DNA from 3 places in the Pantoea sp. F_5 genome. Region 3 is predicted to be linked to each of the others. Evidence: predicted binding sites of a transcription regulator. Region 3 holds the regulator's gene; each other region holds the start of a gene.
The links. Region 3 encodes Fur, which represses iron uptake genes when iron is present. Its sites were predicted from a motif close to ATAATAATGAGAACNACTATCAA; they were not measured.
Positions count from the first base shown of each region.

Region 1: the regulator Fur is predicted to act here: its motif matches at 2,143-2,165, upstream of fepD (Fe(3+)-siderophore ABC transporter permease).
Region 2: the regulator Fur is predicted to act here: its motif matches at 1,227-1,249, upstream of fes (enterochelin esterase).

Region 1 is NZ_VWUO01000008.1:28,135-33,883, reverse strand. Features, by position in the region: gene F3I44_RS12230 (isochorismate synthase) at 1-32, opposite strand, end outside; gene fepB (Fe2+-enterobactin ABC transporter substrate-binding protein) at 209-1,177, shown strand; partial or broken gene F3I44_RS12220 (MFS transporter) at 1,172-2,066, opposite strand; gene fepD (Fe(3+)-siderophore ABC transporter permease) at 2,215-3,204, shown strand; gene fepG (iron-enterobactin ABC transporter permease) at 3,201-4,181, shown strand; gene F3I44_RS12205 (ATP-binding cassette domain-containing protein) at 4,178-4,969, shown strand; gene F3I44_RS12200 (enterobactin synthase subunit F) at 5,011-5,749, opposite strand, start outside.
Region 2 is NZ_VWUO01000008.1:18,858-24,606, reverse strand. Features, by position in the region: gene fes (enterochelin esterase) at 1-1,185, opposite strand, end outside; gene F3I44_RS12185 (TonB-dependent siderophore receptor) at 1,437-3,701, shown strand; gene dacB (serine-type D-Ala-D-Ala carboxypeptidase) at 3,764-5,197, opposite strand; gene greA (transcription elongation factor GreA) at 5,446-5,749, shown strand, end outside.
Region 3 is NZ_VWUO01000009.1:69,751-75,499, forward strand. Features, by position in the region: gene nagE (N-acetylglucosamine-specific PTS transporter subunit IIBC) at 1-1,554, shown strand, start outside; gene glnS (glutamine--tRNA ligase) at 1,707-3,374, shown strand; gene F3I44_RS13535 (hypothetical protein) at 3,610-4,005, shown strand; gene fur (ferric iron uptake transcriptional regulator) at 4,071-4,514, opposite strand; gene fldA (flavodoxin FldA) at 4,862-5,392, opposite strand; gene ybfE (LexA regulated protein) at 5,525-5,749, opposite strand, start outside.

The DNA.
Region 1 (5,749 bases), on a different contig from region 3:
AGGGGATGTTCAAATGCCAGCGATTCCACCATAATTGCACCTATAAATGATAAGATAACTAATAATGATTATCATTTGTATTATGTTGCAGTAACCTACGTCGATTAGCCAAAGGTGTCAATAAATACGCGGTGATTCGGCAGGTTTAGTTGGTCAAATCAGCACAAGTTGTCGCCCGGATTACCGGAGAGTAAAAGGATGAAAACAAATGACTAAACAGGGGGTAACGTCGGCATTAGTGCTGTTTTTCCTGAGTATCACGCTGTTCAGCGTGACCGCTGTTGCACAGAGCGGCTGGCCGCGAACCATCGCCGGGGCAAAAGGTCAGGTCACCCTGGCTCAGGCACCGACTCGCATTGTCTCGACCAGTGTTACCCTGACCGGATCGCTGCTGGCAATTGATGCACCGGTCGTCGCCAGTGGCGCAACCGCACCTGGCAGCCGGCTGGCTGATGAGCAGGGATTCTTCCGGCAGTGGAGTCGTGTGGCAAAACAGCGTGGCGTAAAGCGGCTCTATATTGGTGAACCCAATGCTGAAGCGATTGCTGCAGAAGCGCCAGACCTGATTGTGGTCAGCGCCACCGGTAATGATTCAGCGATCAAACTGGCCGATCAGCTCTCAGCTATTGCGCCGGTACTGGTCGTCAACTATGACGATAAAAGCTGGCAGCAGCTGGTGACACTGCTGGGTGAGGCGACCGGACATGAGGCGGATGCTGCTGCCCGGATAAGCGAGTCCGACGCGCGTGAAAAGGCGCTGAAAGTAAAGCTGACCCTGCCTCCGCAACCGGTTTCTGCGATGGTGTGGAACGGGGATGGTCGGGCAGTGAATCTTTGGACAGAGGCATCGGCACAGGGGAAGTTACTGCAGGAGCTGGGCTTCACGTTGGCAACGCCACCAGCGACGCTTCCGTCCGGTCACAGCATGGGACAGCGTAAAGATATTCTTCAGCTGTCAGGTGAAAATCTGGCGGCAGGCCTGAATGGACGGACTTATCTGCTGTTTGCCGCCGAAGATAACACTGCTGCGCAGGTGATGAGTAACCCTTTCCTGGCGCAAACCCCGGCGGTGCGCGCTAAAGCGGTCTATGCGCTGGGGCTGGATAGCTTTCGTCTCGACTACTACAGCGCCAGTAATTTGCTGTCACGGCTGGAAGCGCTGTTCGTGAAATCATGATGTGGCCTCGGCGGGGGCAGGCAGTTGATAGCGTCGCAGGCGGGCCATGAGCAGCCACATGACGATACCCAGCACGGTGGCTGCCAGAGCAGAGAGGGCGGCTGCCTGCTGCGGCAACAGCAGTGAACCCATCGCGCCAATGATTGCTGCACCTGTCGCATCGCCGGTGACATTCTGCGCTGTCCAGAGGCTGTTGATCCTGCCAGGCAGTGCATCGGGCGTCAGCGTCTGAATCATCGCATACTGCACCAGGCTGCTGATGGCACTGACCAAAGGCCATGAGGCAGATCAGACTCAGGCTGAACCACGGCATCAGGCTGAACAGAGCCAGTGCGACGAAGGTCGCGATGGCTCTGGCCTGACTCAGACCGCCCGGCTGTGGCGACTGCGCCAGCCGTCCGCTTGTCAGCGCACCCGTCGCAGCACCCAGCGGCACGGCACCGTACATCAGCCCCAGCGCTGATGGCATCCGCCTTCATCAGAATCTCACGCCCGACCAGCGCCGTGACGCCTGTCGCGCCGAAAAAGCCATTCCAGAGTCCTGGCACGAAGACGGCGATGACCGACGGTTAAGGGAGCAGGGCATTAATGCACAACGCGGCAAAGCCCAGACCAGAGGTGGATCGGGCAAACAGGATCAGGCGACGGCGCTTAAGGCGATCGGCCAGCACGCAGCCGGTCAGCAGGCCGATAAACATACCGGCTTCGGCCAGCGTCAACGCCAGTCCTGCCAGTAGCGGCGATTGCGTCAGTTGCTGAATCTGAACCGGGACCGTCAGCGCCAGCATGCCGGGAGCGCTAATCGAGATAAAGCGGACGATAAACAGGGCGCGAAAGGCGGGATGGGTTTCAGCAGAGTAAGCTCGATAAAGTGGGATGGTTTGTTCATAGCGTCGCTTTTATCCACCCATTTTCTTCATTATTGACTCTGAGAGTCATGGTAACATACAAAAAAACAGCCAATAACGATAACAAGTATCATTATCATAAAGACTCGCAATTGCGAGCTATGTTGAATCCGTGAAGGTTTAAATGTTATGCGTCCACTCCATGCAATAGCCGGTTCAGGGATAGTGCTATTGTTGCTTATCGCGCTCAGCCTGATGCTCGGTGCCAGATCTATCCCCTTTCATGATGTTTTACATGCTTTACTTTCCGACTGTAGCCGCGTCGATTGTGTGATCGTGCGCGATGCCCGGCTGCCGCGAACCCTGGCGGGATTGCTGTCCGGGATCAGTTTAGGTCTGGCAGGCGCACTGATGCAGAGCCTGACGCGCAATCCACTGGCCGACCCAGGCATTCTTGGTGTTAATGCCGGAGCGGGTTTTGCGGTGGTGCTCGGCATCGCCCTCTCTGGCGCAGATTCACCTGCAGAATGGCTGGGTTTTGCTTTTACGGGCGCACTGCTGGCGTCGCTGCTGGTGGCCCTGACGGGGGCGATCGGCGGCGGGCGCGTTAATCCGCTGCGTCTGACGCTGGCAGGCGTGGCGCTGGGTGCGGTGCTGGAGGGTTTAACGTCTGGACTGTCGCTGCTTAATCCCGATATTTACGATCATCTGCGTTTCTGGCACAGCGGTTCGCTGGATATCCGCAATTTCGCCATTCTGCACACTGTCTTTCCGGCGGTCGTTGCCGGAAGCCTGCTGGCGCTACTGCTGGCACCTTCGCTCAACAGCCTGAGTATGGGCGGGGATATGGCAACCGCGCTGGGCACCCGTGTGATGCGTACTCAACTGGTGGGATTGCTGGCGATTGCACTGCTGAGCGGTGCGGCGACGGCGGCAGTCGGACCCATCGCCTTTGTTGGGTTAATGACACCGCATCTGGCCCGCTGGCTGTTGGGCAACGATCATCGCTGGATGCTGCCGGGAACCCTTGTAATCACGCCCTGTCTGCTGCTGGCCGCCGATATTCTGGGACGGCTGCTGGTGCCGGGTGAACTGCGCGTGTCAATTGTTACGGCCATTCTCGGTGCGCCGATGCTGATTGTGCTGGTGCGCCGAAAGCTGGGAAGAGGGCAAATATGACACGGATGATGATCAATGCGTTACTGCTGTTGATGGCCTGCGGGGTACTGGCTTTTCTGGGCGTCACGCGCGGCACCTTACCGATCTCCGCCAGCCAGTTATGGGCACTTTTCAACGGCGAGGCGGCGCGCAATGTTCAGCTCATTGTGCTGGAGTGGCGTCTGCCGCGCGTCATGATGGCCCTGCTGATTGGTGCAGCGCTGGGCGTCAGTGGGGCGATTTTTCAGTCGCTGCTGCGGAACCCGCTGGGCAGTCCCGATATTCTGGGTTTTAACACCGGCGCTTACAGCGGCGTGCTGGTGGCGCTGGTGCTGTTCCAGCAAAACATGGAAGGGATGACGCTGGCGGCACTGGCAGGCGGGCTGCTCACGGCGGGTGTGGTCTGGCTGTTCAGCTGGCGCAACGGCGTGGAGACCTTTCGGCTGATTATTGTGGGCATCAGCGTGCGGGCGCTGCTGATGGCGCTGAACAGCTGGCTGATTATCAGTGCTTCACTGGAGGCGGCACTGAGCGCCGGGCTCTGGAGCGCCGGTTCACTTAACGGCATTACCTGGGCGAAAACCACGCCGGTGATCGCCGTGCTGCTGCTGGCGCTGCTGGCAACAGGCATGCTGGCCCGCCGCATGCGACTGCTGGAGATGGGTGATGACACGGCCTGCGCGCTGGGCGTTCCGGTTGAGCGCAGCCGCGTCATGCTGATGCTGACGGGCGTTATCCTCACCGCCGCCTCGACGGCGCTGGTCGGTCCGATCTCCTTTATTGCGCTGCTGGCACCGCAGATTGCGCGACGTCTCAGTGGTGGCACCAAAGGCGCGCTGCCGCTGGCTGCGTTGTGTGGCGCGCTGCTGTTAATCGCCGCGGATTACGCCGCGCAGCACTTTTTCCTGCCTTATCAGCTGCCGGTTGGCGTGATCACGGTCAGCCTGGGCGGACTCTATCTGATTGCGCTACTGGTGCGGGAGGCACGACGCCAATGAAAGTGACAACACGATTGCAGGGCGACGCGCTGACGCTGGGCTATGACAAAAAAATCGTGGCGGAGAATCTCTCTGTGGCGATCCCTGACGGTGAACTGACCGTGATCATCGGTCCCAACGCCTGCGGAAAATCAACGCTGCTGCGTACCTTAAGCCGCCTGGTCTCGCCGCTGCAGGGTGAGGTGCTGCTGGATGGCAATACCATTGCTCACTACGCGACCAAAGAGGTGGCACGCCGGCTAGGGCTGCTGCCGCAAAGCTCGAACGCGCCTGCAGGTATCAGCGTCAGCGAACTGGTGTCGCGCGGGCGTTATCCGCACCAGTCGTTGTTTGGGCGCTGGCGACAGGAAGATGAGGCGGCGGTGCAGCAGGCCATGCAGGCCACTGGCGTGGCCGATTTAGCGCAGCAGCAGGTTGATACGCTCTCTGGCGGTCAGCGGCAGCGGGTGTGGATTGCGATGGTGCTGGCTCAGCAGACACCGCTATTGCTGCTGGATGAACCGACCACCTGGCTGGATATTGCCCATCAGATTGAACTGCTGGAATTAATGCAGGATCTCAATCAGCAGCATGGACGAACGCTGGTGGTGGTGCTGCACGATCTTAATCAGGCGTGCCGCTACGCCAGCCACCTGATAGCGATGCGCGACGGGAAAATCGTTGCCGAAGGGAAACCGGCGGAGATTGTAACGCCGGAACTGATAGAAACGATCTATGGCCTGCGCTGCATTATCATCAGCGATCCGGTGGCCGGTACGCCGATGATTGTACCGCTGGGCAGAGGCTGACCCGCGCCCTCTCCGGCGAAAAAAGCGCAGGTCAGGACGGCTCAGGGAATCAGCGCCGCCAGACACTGCTGCAGTCGTGGGCCGATCTGCCTGAACATGCGCGGTGAGATGATTTCGACGTGCGCACAGTCCAGCGGCCAGATAGTCAGTCCGCCAACCCAGGGTGCCCAGGCGCGGCGTGCATCCTGACCGGGCTGCTGGGTCTGTTGCGCCAGGAACAGCGTGGCGTGTCCACCAAAGCGAGCACTGCGCGCCGTGGCCAGCAGGCGCACCGAACTGGCGTAGTTGGCTTCAATGGTGGCAAACAGCGCCGCCATCCCTTCACCGGCCTGCTCGCGCTGTGCCGCAATAAATTGCTCGCGCTCACGATTGACCTCTGCCAGCACCGCCGGGTCCAGCACGTGTTCACCGCGCCGTTCATCCCAGTTCTGCGTCTCTGGCGGCCAGGTATCCAGCAGCCCGAGGAAGGCGACCGTTTCACCTTCGGCCTCCAGCCGCGCGGCGATACCCTGTGCCAGCGTGCCGCCCAGCGAATAGCCCAGGAAATAGTAGGGCCCCTCTGGCTGCTGCTGGCGCACCGTCGCCAGATGTGCGTCACACACCGCATCAAGGTGCTGCGCCTGATTCAGCGGGCTGGTGATGTCAGGTGACTGAATGCCGAGCAGCGACCAGCGCGCATCCAGATAGCGCTGCAACACGCTGAACTGCCAGGCAAAACCTGAGGCGGGATGGAAGCAGAACAGCGTCGGGCCGGTAGTGCGCCGCAGTGGCAAGACCGCT
Region 2 (5,749 bases), on a different contig from region 3:
GCCTGCCAGCAGCCCGCCGCGCCAGCATAGCGCATCGTGACCCCCTTCAACCGGGTGATAGCTGACCTGATGTCCTGCCGCGGTGAGATCGCGCTGAAACAGCTCGTTTGCCGCCAGAATCAGCCGTTCGCGCCGTCCCGCCTCCAGATAAAAGCGCCGGGAGGGTGCCTGCAGCAAACCCTGCTGTAACTGCTGCGGCAGCCAGCCATTCGGGTCGTCGCGCGCGGGCCACCAGAACGAACCGGAAAGACTGATGGCACCCGCAAAGGTTTCAGGCCAGGTCAGGGTAGCGTAAGCGGCCGAAAGGCCGCCAAAACTCTGTCCGGCCACCAGCGTGCTGTTGGCCCGAAACGGTGCCCACTGCTGAATTTGTGGTAACAGCTCATGCTGAATCGCCAGCCAGAAATCGGGATTACAGGTCAGCTCACGCGTGCGGTGTTCGCGGTCAATAATGTCGATCATGACATAGACCGCAGGAGGCAGTTCGCCTGCCTCAGTGAGTTGCTCAAGCGGACCGGCAACGGGCATGCTGAGTGTCCAGAACTGACCATCCAGCAGTAGTGCCAGCGGACGATCGGCAGCATCTGCCTCACCGGTGACACAAAGCCAGACCTGACGCTGATTGCCCAGTCGCTGGCTGCGCCAGAGATATTGCTGCAGCGGAATAGGGGTGGCGTGACCTTCATCAACTGCACGCCATACCTGCTGCTCAGGCGCGTGCGGCAGATGCAGCGGCGAGACGCTCATGCCGCGCCCGGCCGACCAGCTTCGCAGCGGATTGAGCGGATCGCTTTGTGCCTGCCGGAATTTCTGACCCCACCACTGGCGCAGCGCCTGCATATCAGCCTGCCCGGCAAACGTCTCTGTCTGGTTGTCAGGGATCAGGCAGTAGCTGCCGCGCCAGTCAGCAGGCAGGGTGGTTTGCCACCACCAGACATCGGTATCAGGAACAGGTGTTAAGGAGGACGGTGAGGCTGTGTGATGATGATCGGTTACGCCGGTAATGTTGATCCAGACGCGCCGGGTATCAGAGTGCAGCGGGTCACCCTGGGGGTCACGCCAGAAAAAAGTGACCTGACAGGTGCCCTTTTCGCCGGGTTCAATCAGGGGAATGCCCTGCTGCTGCCGCTGCTGCCACCAGCGTTCGCTGCCGGTCTCTTCGTTTAACCACGCCATTCGCGCCATGATTCAATCACACTTGCCTGGGGTCATGCATGTTACAGATAATAGTATTGATAATTATTTGCATTTGCAATAGTGTGTTTCCGCTCAACAGGGAGCGCGCGCATTTTCTCTGCCGCATTGGATTTCAGACGGACGTAACGCGGTTCTGAAGCAGGTGTAGCGGGAGGGGGTAATGCGTTGCAGGCAAGGTTATGACCTTTTTACCGGTTCGCCGGCAGTGGCACGCTCGCTGGCACTCCAGGAACAGAAAAATGAAAAAGTTATCCCGGCTTTCGTTAGCCATTATGATTGAACTGGGTTTCGCGGCCTCTCTCATTTCTGCTGGCGCAGTGGCTGCCGAAGCCCACAGCGACCCGGCAATCAGCAACACGTCAGATACGATCCACGACGGTACCATGATGGTCACCGCCGCTGAGCAGACGCTGCAGGCCCCTGGCGTGTCGACCATTACCGCCGACGAAATCAAAAAACATCCCCCTGCGCGCGACGTCGCCGAAATCATCCGCACCATGCCCGGTGTCAACCTGACCGGTAACTCCACCAGCGGCCAGCGCGGTAACAACCGTCAGATCGATATCCGTGGTATGGGGCCGGAAAATACCCTGATCCTGATCGATGGCCTGCCGGTGACCAGCCGCAATGCGGTGCGGCTGGGCTGGCGTGGCGAGCGTGACACACGCGGCGACACTAACTGGGTACCGCCAGAGATCATTGACCGGATTGACGTCATCCGCGGTCCGGCAGCGGCCCGCTACGGCAATGGCGCGGCGGGTGGTGTGGTCAATATCATCACCAAAAAAGAGATGGATAATCAGTGGCACGGCTCGTGGAGCGCCTATTATAACGTGCCGCAACACAAGGATGAGGGCGCAACGCGGCGTACCAACTTCAGTCTTGAAGGACCGCTGGGCGATGATGTCAGTTTCCGGCTCTATGGCGGTCTGGCAAAAACGCAGGCCGATGCTTACGACATCAATGAAGGTCACGCCGCAGACCGCACCGGCAGTTACGCGGGATCCTACCCGGCGGGCCGCGAAGGTTCAGTCAATAAAGATATTCATGGCCTGCTGCGCTGGGCGTTTGCACCGATGCAGGCGCTCGAAGTGGGGGCCGGTTACAGCCGTCAGGGCAACCTCTATGCTGGCGACACCCAGAACACTAATACCAACGCGCTTGTGAAAAGCAAATATGGTGACGAAACCAACCGGCTTTATCGGCAGAACTTTTCTGTTAAGTGGACCGGTGCCTGGGATAATGGCATCAGCACCACTACCTATGCGCAGTATGAAAACACCCGCAACTCGCGTCTGAATGAAGGGCTGGCGGGCGGCACTGAAGGTATATTTTCCAACAGCAACTTCAATACCATCCAGCTGGACGATGTGTTGCTGCACAGCGAGATCAGCGTGCCGTTTGAGTGGCTGGTGAATCAGACCGCAACCTTTGGCACGGAATGGAATCAGCAGCGGATGAAGGATCCTTCCTCGACGACGCAGGCCGCCAGCTACGGTTCGATTCCTGGTATTGCCACCACCGGACGCTCTCCCTATTCGCAGGCGGAAATCTTCTCACTGTTTGCGGAAGACAATATTGAGCTGACCGACAGTACCATGCTGACGCCTGGCCTGCGCTTCGATCACCATTCGATTGTCGGCGATAACTGGAGCCCGTCGCTCAACCTCTCACAGGGATTAGGCGATGAGTTCACCCTGAAAATGGGCATTGCGCGCGCTTATAAAGCGCCGAGCCTCTACCAGACTAACCCGAACTATCTGCTTTACAGCAATGGTCAGGGCTGCGCGGCCAGTGCCGGTGCCTGTTATCTGATGGGTAATGATGACCTGAAAGCGGAAAACAGCATCAACAAAGAGATTGGACTGGAATGGAAGCGCGACGGCTATCAGGCGGGCCTGACCTGGTTCCGCAACGACTATCGGAACAAAATAGAGGCAGGCACGGCCCCCACCGGCACGGCGTCTAACGGCAAAACCGATATCTACAAATGGGAAAATGTGCCAAAAGCGGTGGTTGAGGGGCTTGAAGGTACGGTTAATGTCCCGTTCTCTGATAGCGTAACGTGGAACAACAACTTCACGTATATGCTGCAAAGCAAAAATAAAGAGACCGGCGATCGCCTGTCGATTATTCCGGCGTATACGCTCAATTCTACGCTGAGCTGGCAGGCGATGCCGGATCTCTCACTCCAGACAACCCTGACCTGGTACGGTAAACAGGTGCCGAAGAAGTATGACTATAAGGGTAACGCCGTCACCGGCAGCGCGACCGATCAGGTCAGTCCCTATTCGGTGATGGGGATGAGCGGCACCTATGATGTTAATCAGTATGCCAGCGTTACGGTCGGTATCGACAACCTCTTCGACAAGCGTCATTTCCGTCAGGGCAATGCGCAGACTACCGGCAATGCCACCACCGGCGCTTATCTTTACGGCGCGGGAGCCAATACCTTTAATGAATCGGGCCGCACATTTTATATGAGCGTGAACACCCGCTTCTGATCGGTTCAGCCATAAAAAAACGCAGCAGGTTGATCGCCTGCTGCGTTTTTATCTCTGCTTTATCAGTTGTTCTGGTTGATATCGCGGTAGAGTCGGCTCTCAAAACGCACCAGCGGAATACGGCGGGTACGCTGATCCTCCGGCGGAACCGCATAGCCGGAGAGGAACTGCACAAAAGCAACCCGCGCACCGCTGGAGGTGGTGATAAAGCCCGCCAGGTTATAGACCCCCTGCAGGGAACCGGTTTTCGCCGAGACCTTGCCATCCAGTCCCGCTTCATGCAGCCCGCCGCGATACTGCAGCGTGCCGTCATAACCCGCCAGCGGCAGCATCGAAATATAATCCAGCGTGTCGTCATTCTTCGCAATGAACTGCAACACCTGCATCATGGTTTGTGGCGAAATGAGGTCATGTCGTGACAGGCCGGAACCATCGACCTGAATGCTATTACCCATATCGACATTGGCTTTGGCTTTCAGGATACGGCGGACAGCATCCTGTCCGGCGCGGAATGTGCCGGGCACGTTGAAGTAGTGATGACCAATGGTGCGGAAGACCGTGTCGGCTATCATGTTGTCTGACTTCTTCAGCATGGTGTGCAGCAGCGTGTGCAGCGGCGCAGACTGGGTCGATGCCAGTACGGTACCTGGCTCCGTGACCTGCGTCTGGCGCACCAGATGGCCACTGTAGTCAATCTCTGACGACCGCAGCTCTGCCTTAAGGATTTCACCCGCCCAGGCCGCGCCATCCTGCACAGCAAAGGCCAGCGGCAGAGGTTCGGCACGCTGGCGCATACAGCCTGTCAGGGTGTAGCGGTTCAGCTCCCCCGGAACCACATCCAGTTCACAATATTGACCTTCACCGCTGTTACGGCCGAGGGTGCGGACCTGGCTGTACATATGCGCCGGATAATAGGAGGCGATGCGCACAAACGCATTTTCACCCGGCGTATTAGCGCTGTAGAGCGACACCGAGAAGCAGTTTTTATCCACGATCGCGGCACCCGGCGGGGCGCTGAAGCACTGGGTCATATCATTCCACGGCCAGCCTGGTGCCATGTCATGGCTGGCAAAAACCGAGGTGTCGATAACCAGATTACCTTTGATATGGTTAATGCCCTGCTTCTTTATTGCCGCGACCATGTTGCGCAGATCCTGACGGCTTAACGTCGGATCACCGCCGAAACGGGCGACTAAATCGCCGTTCAGGGTGCCATCTATAATGGCACCCCGGGTCTCAAAAGTGGTCTGAAAACGAAAGTCGCCACCCAGTTCCAGTAACGCCGCCAGCGCTGTTACCACTTTCATGGTACTGGCGGGCAGGGCCATCTGTTTGCCGTGGTAATCAATGATCGGTGTTGATGCACCCACTTTCTGAACCATCAGCGCCAGATTGGCACCATCTGGCAGGTACTGCATGTATTCATCAACTGGCGCTGCGTGTGCCTGCAGCATAAATGCGCAGCTTAATCCGGTAACAAGTCGTGAAAATCGCATAATCTCGCGGTAACTGGCAGGTGAGGGCGTCAATACTACGTCGCTGGGCGGTGCAAAGTAAACGATGACCCGCAGGGAACTCTGGGGTAAAATACGTATCAAATTGCAAAACTCTTTTCTGGCCTGGAAGCATCTCCGGGTCAGGATTCTTTTATTTGCAAAAACGGGCTAATGCGCCGCAGAGCGCTTTTTCTGCGGTCACCGGTCAGGATGACATCGTTAAACAGGAAAGAGGGCGAGGAGCTTAAATGAATCAGATTCCGATGACGTTAAGAGGCGCTGAAAGATTGCGCGAAGAGCTGAACGAGCTGAAAACCGTGAAGCGCCCGCGCATTATCGCCTCTATCGCTGAAGCACGCGAACATGGCGATTTAAAAGAGAACGCGGAATATCACGCTGCGCGTGAAGAGCAGGGTTTCTGCGAAGGCCGCATTCAGGAGATTGAAGCCAAACTCTCCAATGCACAGGTTATCGATGTTACGCAGATGCCTAAAACCGGCCGCGTGATCTTCGGTGCCACGGTAACCGTGCTGAATATCGATACCGACGAAG
Region 3 (5,749 bases):
GTCTCGTTCCTGATGATCTTTGTTGCTTTTATCCTGATGTATATCTGGCCCGTGGTGTTTAATGGTCTGGTTAATTTTGGTGAACATATCCAGAAGCTCGGCTCTGCCGGCGCCGGTATCTACGCCTTCTTCAACCGCCTGCTAATTCCTGTCGGCCTGCATCATGCTCTGAACTCGGTGTTCTGGTTTGATGTTGCCGGCATTAATGACATTCCTAAATTCCTGGGCGGTGCGCAGTCACTGGCAGATGGTTCGGCAACCGTGGGCATTACTGGTCGTTATCAGGCTGGCTTCTTCCCGATTATGATGTTTGGTCTGCCGGGTGCTGCGCTGGCTATCTACCACTGTGCCCGTCCAGAGAACCGTGTCAAAGTGGGTAGTATCATGCTGGCTGCAGCGTTTGCTGCTTTCTTTACCGGTATCACCGAACCGCTGGAATTCTCCTTCATGTTCGTGGCGCCAGTGCTCTATCTCATCCACGCCGTCCTGACCGGCATCGCGGTCTTTATCGCTGCCAGCATGCACTGGATTGCTGGATTTGGTTTCAGCGCCGGGCTGGTGGATATGGTGCTGTCGACCCGTAACCCGCTGGCAACACACTGGTACATGCTGATTCCGCAGGGCCTGGTCTTCTTTGTTATCTACTACGTGGTGTTCCGCTTCACCATCAAAAAGTTCAACCTGATGACACCGGGTCGTGAGCTGGCGGTTGCAGGTGATGAAAGTGATGGTTATGACGTTAACGTTGATAAAACTGACAATGATGAAACGGCCACTGAATCGCTGGCGCGCCGTTATATCGGTGCGGTGGGTGGCTCAGCCAACTTAACCAGCATCGATGCCTGTATTACCCGCCTGCGTCTTAACGTGAATGATTCTGCTCAGGTCAATGAGGGGGTTGCGAAGCGTCTGGGTGCATCCGGGGTGATCCGTCTTAATAAGCAGAGCGTGCAGATCATTGTAGGTACCCAGGCCGAAAGCATTGCCTCGGCGATGAAAAAAGTGCTGACCAAGGGTCCGGTCGCAGCAGCTACCAGCAATGCGCCAGTGGAGCCTGACGTCAAGCCGCAGGCCGTGCTGAACAGTGAGAAGCGAGTCATCGCGACATTGCTGGCACCGGTAACCGGTGACGTCGTGGCGCTGGATGATGTGCCGGATGAAGCCTTTGCCAGCAAGGCGGTAGGCGATGGTCTGGCGATCAAACCCAGCGACAAATGGGTCGTGGCTCCGATTGCCGGTACGCTGGTGAAAATCTTCAACACCAATCACGCCTTCTGTCTGGAAACGGAGAATGGTGTAGAGATTGTGGTGCACATGGGACTGGATACCGTGGCGCTGGAAGGTAAAGGCTTTACCCGCCTGGTTGAAGAGGGGGCCACGGTGGTCGCCGGTCAACCTGTGCTGGAAATGGACCTTGAATTCCTCAACGCCAATGCCCGCTCGATGGTGAGTCCGGTGGTTGTCAGCAACAGCGATGATTTCGCCGGTCTGACATTACTGGCCCGCGGTCAGGTGGTGGCAGGTGAAACGCCGCTGTATGAAGTGAAAAGCTAATCCCCGCAACAGAACCCCACAGGCAGGAAGCGATTCCTGCCTTTTTTGTTTTAAAGGCTTAACAAACGGTTGTTTCCCTCAGACGCTTTGTGGATCATACTCCGTTACTTCGTGGTACAAATCACCCGTTATTCGTATTGAGGATTTTTGAGATGAGTGAGGCTGAAGCCCGCCCAACTAACTTTATTCGTCAGATCATTGACGAAGATTTGGCGAGCGGTAAGCACAGCTGCGTGCATACCCGTTTTCCGCCGGAGCCCAATGGCTATCTGCATATTGGTCATGCGAAATCGATCTGTCTGAATTTTGGCATCGCCCAGGATTATCAGGGGCAATGCAACCTGCGTTTCGACGATACCAATCCGGTTAAAGAGGATGTGGAATTTGTTGAATCCATCAAGCGTGACGTCCAGTGGCTGGGTTTTGAGTGGAGCGGTGAGGTCTGTTACTCATCAAACTATTTTGATCAGCTTTATGACTATGCCATCGAGCTGATTTCTAAAGGTCTCGCCTACGTTGATGAGCTGAGTCCGGATCAGATTCGCGAATATCGCGGCACCCTGAAAGAGCCGGGCAAAAACAGCCCTTATCGCGATCGCAGCGTGGAAGAGAACCTGGCGCTGTTTGAGAAAATGCGAAACGGTGAGTTTGCCGAAGGCACTGCCTGTCTGCGCGCTAAAATCGACATGGCCTCTAATTTCATCGTGATGCGTGATCCGGTGCTTTATCGCATCAAGTTTGCGGAACACCACCAGACCGGCAACAAGTGGTGCATCTACCCGATGTATGACTTTACCCACTGCATCTCTGATGCGCTGGAAGGCATTACGCACTCGCTGTGTACGCTGGAGTTCCAGGACAACCGCCGACTCTATGACTGGGTGCTGGATAACATCACCATTCCGGTCCATCCGCGTCAGTATGAATTCTCGCGCCTGAATCTGGAGTATGCGGTGATGTCGAAACGCAAACTCACTCAGCTGGTGACCGAGAAGCACGTAGAAGGCTGGGACGATCCGCGCATGCTGACCGTTTCAGGTCTGCGTCGTCGTGGTTACACCGCAGCATCTATCCGCGAGTTCTGCCGTCGTATTGGCGTCACCAAACAGGATAATATTGTGGAGATGGCCTCGCTGGAGTCCTGTATCCGTGATGACCTGAATGAGAATGCGCCACGTGCTATGGCTGTACTGGACCCGCTGAAAGTGGTGATCGAAAACCTGCCAGCAGGCCATAACGAAATCATCACCATGCCAAATCATCCGGGTAAACCGGAGATGGGTACGCGTGAAGTGCCGTTCAGCCGCGAGATCTGGATCGACCGTGCCGATTTCCGCGAAGAGGCGAACAAGCAATATAAGCGCCTGGTACTGGGCAAAGAAGTTCGCCTGCGCAATGCCTATGTCATTCGTGCTGAGCGCGTCGCTAAAGATGAAGCGGGCAACATCACCTGCATCTACTGTACCAGCGACACAGATACGCTGAGCAAAGATCCTGCCGATGGCCGTAAGGTCAAAGGGGTCATTCACTGGGTATCTGCGGATCACGCGCAACCAGCAGAGTTCCGCCTGTATGATCGTCTGTTCAGTGTGCCAAATCCGGGCGCGGCAGAGGACTTCCTGGCAGTAATTAACCCTGAGTCACTGGCGATCAAACAGGGCTTTGTGGAGCCGAGCCTGCGCGATGTGGAACCGACCACGCCGTTCCAGTTTGAGCGTGAAGGTTATTTCTGCGCCGACAGCGTTTACTCTACGCCATCGCAACTGGTGTTTAACCGCACCGTCGGTCTTCGTGATACCTGGGCGAAAACTGGCGAATAATTTTTTTGAGGCTGACCTCATAAAATGACAAAAGGGCGACTTATCGCCCTTTTTTGTTGCCCTGATTTTAATCATTGCCGACATTTATTCTGACCTAACCGCAACCGATTAAATGCTGCATTGTGAGAGAAATCTGAGTTTAAAAAAATTAATCAATTTCCGGGTGTGAATTATCCGCTTTCAGGTAGGCTATGCGCTCTCAGAGGTTGCAAAGCGGGTTACAGAAGGAAAAAAAATGACAGTTCTCGCCCTGGAAGCCAGAAACAGTGTGGTCGTTTTACATCAGCTCATTGAACGTATTTTTAACCAGCCTGCCGGATCTGACGACAGTTTTGAGCTGCTGATGTCCTATTTTCATCCTGAGTTCCGCATGGTGACTCCAAAGGGCAGAGAGTGCAATCTGAACGAGGTCGAGGCGCTTTTCCGGCAGCTGCAGGGACAGCGCGAAGGGATGCGCATTGTCACCTGCGAACACGTCATCCTCTCTCATCATGAAAAAGAGATCACCGTACAGTATCGCGAAATGCAGATGATGAATGGCAATAATCAGAGCCGTATCTCGCTGGCGATACTGGACTGCAGCAGCTCTATTCCACGCTGGCGCTATCTGCAGGAGACGCTGGTGGCCTGATACAACAGCCGAAGACAGACGAAAAAAAACCGGTGAATTCACCGGTTTTTTTATTTCAGGCCGCGTTACTGGTCGTGCAGGGTTTCGTCTTCCCGGCAATCGCCCAGCGTACAGTGTCCATAGAGATAGAGGCTGTGGTTGGTCAGCTTGATGCCATGACGGGTGGCGATTTCACGCTGACGCGTTTCGATCGACTCATCGCTGAACTCAATAACTTTGCCGCAATCCAGACAGATCAGATGATCGTGGTGATGCTGCTGCGTCAGTTCGAAGACAGATTTGCCGCCTTCAAAGTTATGACGGGTCACGATACCAGCGTCATCGAACTGGTTCAGGACACGGTAAACGGTAGCCAGGCCAATCTCTTCGCCGATGTCGATCAGGCGTTTGTACAAATCTTCCGCACTGACGTGATGGCACTCAGGTTCCTGAAGCACTTCCAGAATTTTCAGTCTGGGCAGCGTCACTTTCAGGCCAGCCTTCTTTAATGCGGTGTTGTTGTCAGTCATGCGGATTTTGTCCTGTCACTATATTCACTTTTGTGGCTTGTCGCCTTGAATGTCGATCTGCGCTCATTCTCATTTGCGTCTCATTATAGAACTGAAGCGATGAAATGAAAACCAGAGGGCGTGCCTGAATCATCACGGGCTGTGGGGGATAGGTCACCGGGCCGGGGAGGATTCTGGCAGATGTCTGTTGGTACATCGCTTAGTCTTGCCGACTGAAAAAATAAGCGGAAGATCGATGCGGGTATTCTACAGATTAAACGGAGAAAGTTAAAAAAATGTGGCTATTATTTCTATAGGAATTTCCATTGCCTCAATGTGAGCTGGCGCTCACATTGAGTCGTACAGGATCAGGCTTCGAGGATATCTTTCAGCTGCAGTTCATCAGAAATCTGCTTAACCCATTGCTCTACACGCTGGTTAGTCAGTTCAGGCTGACGATCTTCATCAATGGCCAGACCCAGGAAGTGGGTATCATCGGCCAGCCCTTTTGAGGCCTCGAAGTGATAACCTTCAGTTGACCAGTGGCCTACAATTACGGCACCGTGCGGCTCAATGATGTCACGGATCGTGCCCATCGCATCACAGAAGTACTCCGCGTAATCTTCCTGATCGCCGCAGCCAAACAGCGCAACCAGCTTGCCGTTGAAATCGATCTCTTCCAGCGTCGGGAAAAAGTCATCCCAGTCGCACTGCGCTTCACCATAGTACCAGGTCGGAATGCCCAGCAGCAGGATATCAAACGCTTCCAGATCTTCTTTTGTGCTTTTCGCGATGTCATGCACTTCTGCAACGTCTGTACCCAGCTGTTTCTGGATCATTTTTGCAATGTTTTCGGTATTGCCGGTATCGCTGCCAAAGAAGATGCCTACGAGTGCCATGAGTAAAATAACCTCTTAAATCCTGATAATGAGATGTGTGCCGCAGCACATTTCAGCGAATAATAGCAGACGAGAGAAAACCGGTGAACGGTTAAAGCCCCGACATTTGCTCCTGCGTGCGTTTTGCCCGCATTAATCCAGTTTGAGCTGTGCCAGCAGCATCTGTTCGATCAGTTCGCTGCGGCTGAGATTGCGCTGTTCTGCCAGCGTGTTGAGCGCATCGACGGCTTCACTGTTCATTTTCAGTTCGACACGACGAAGTCCGCGCCCTTTGTCACGTTTAAGCTGATTGCGCTTGTTAATGCGCAGTTGTTCATCACGCGAAAGCGGACTGGTTTTGGGGCGACCAGGGCGGCG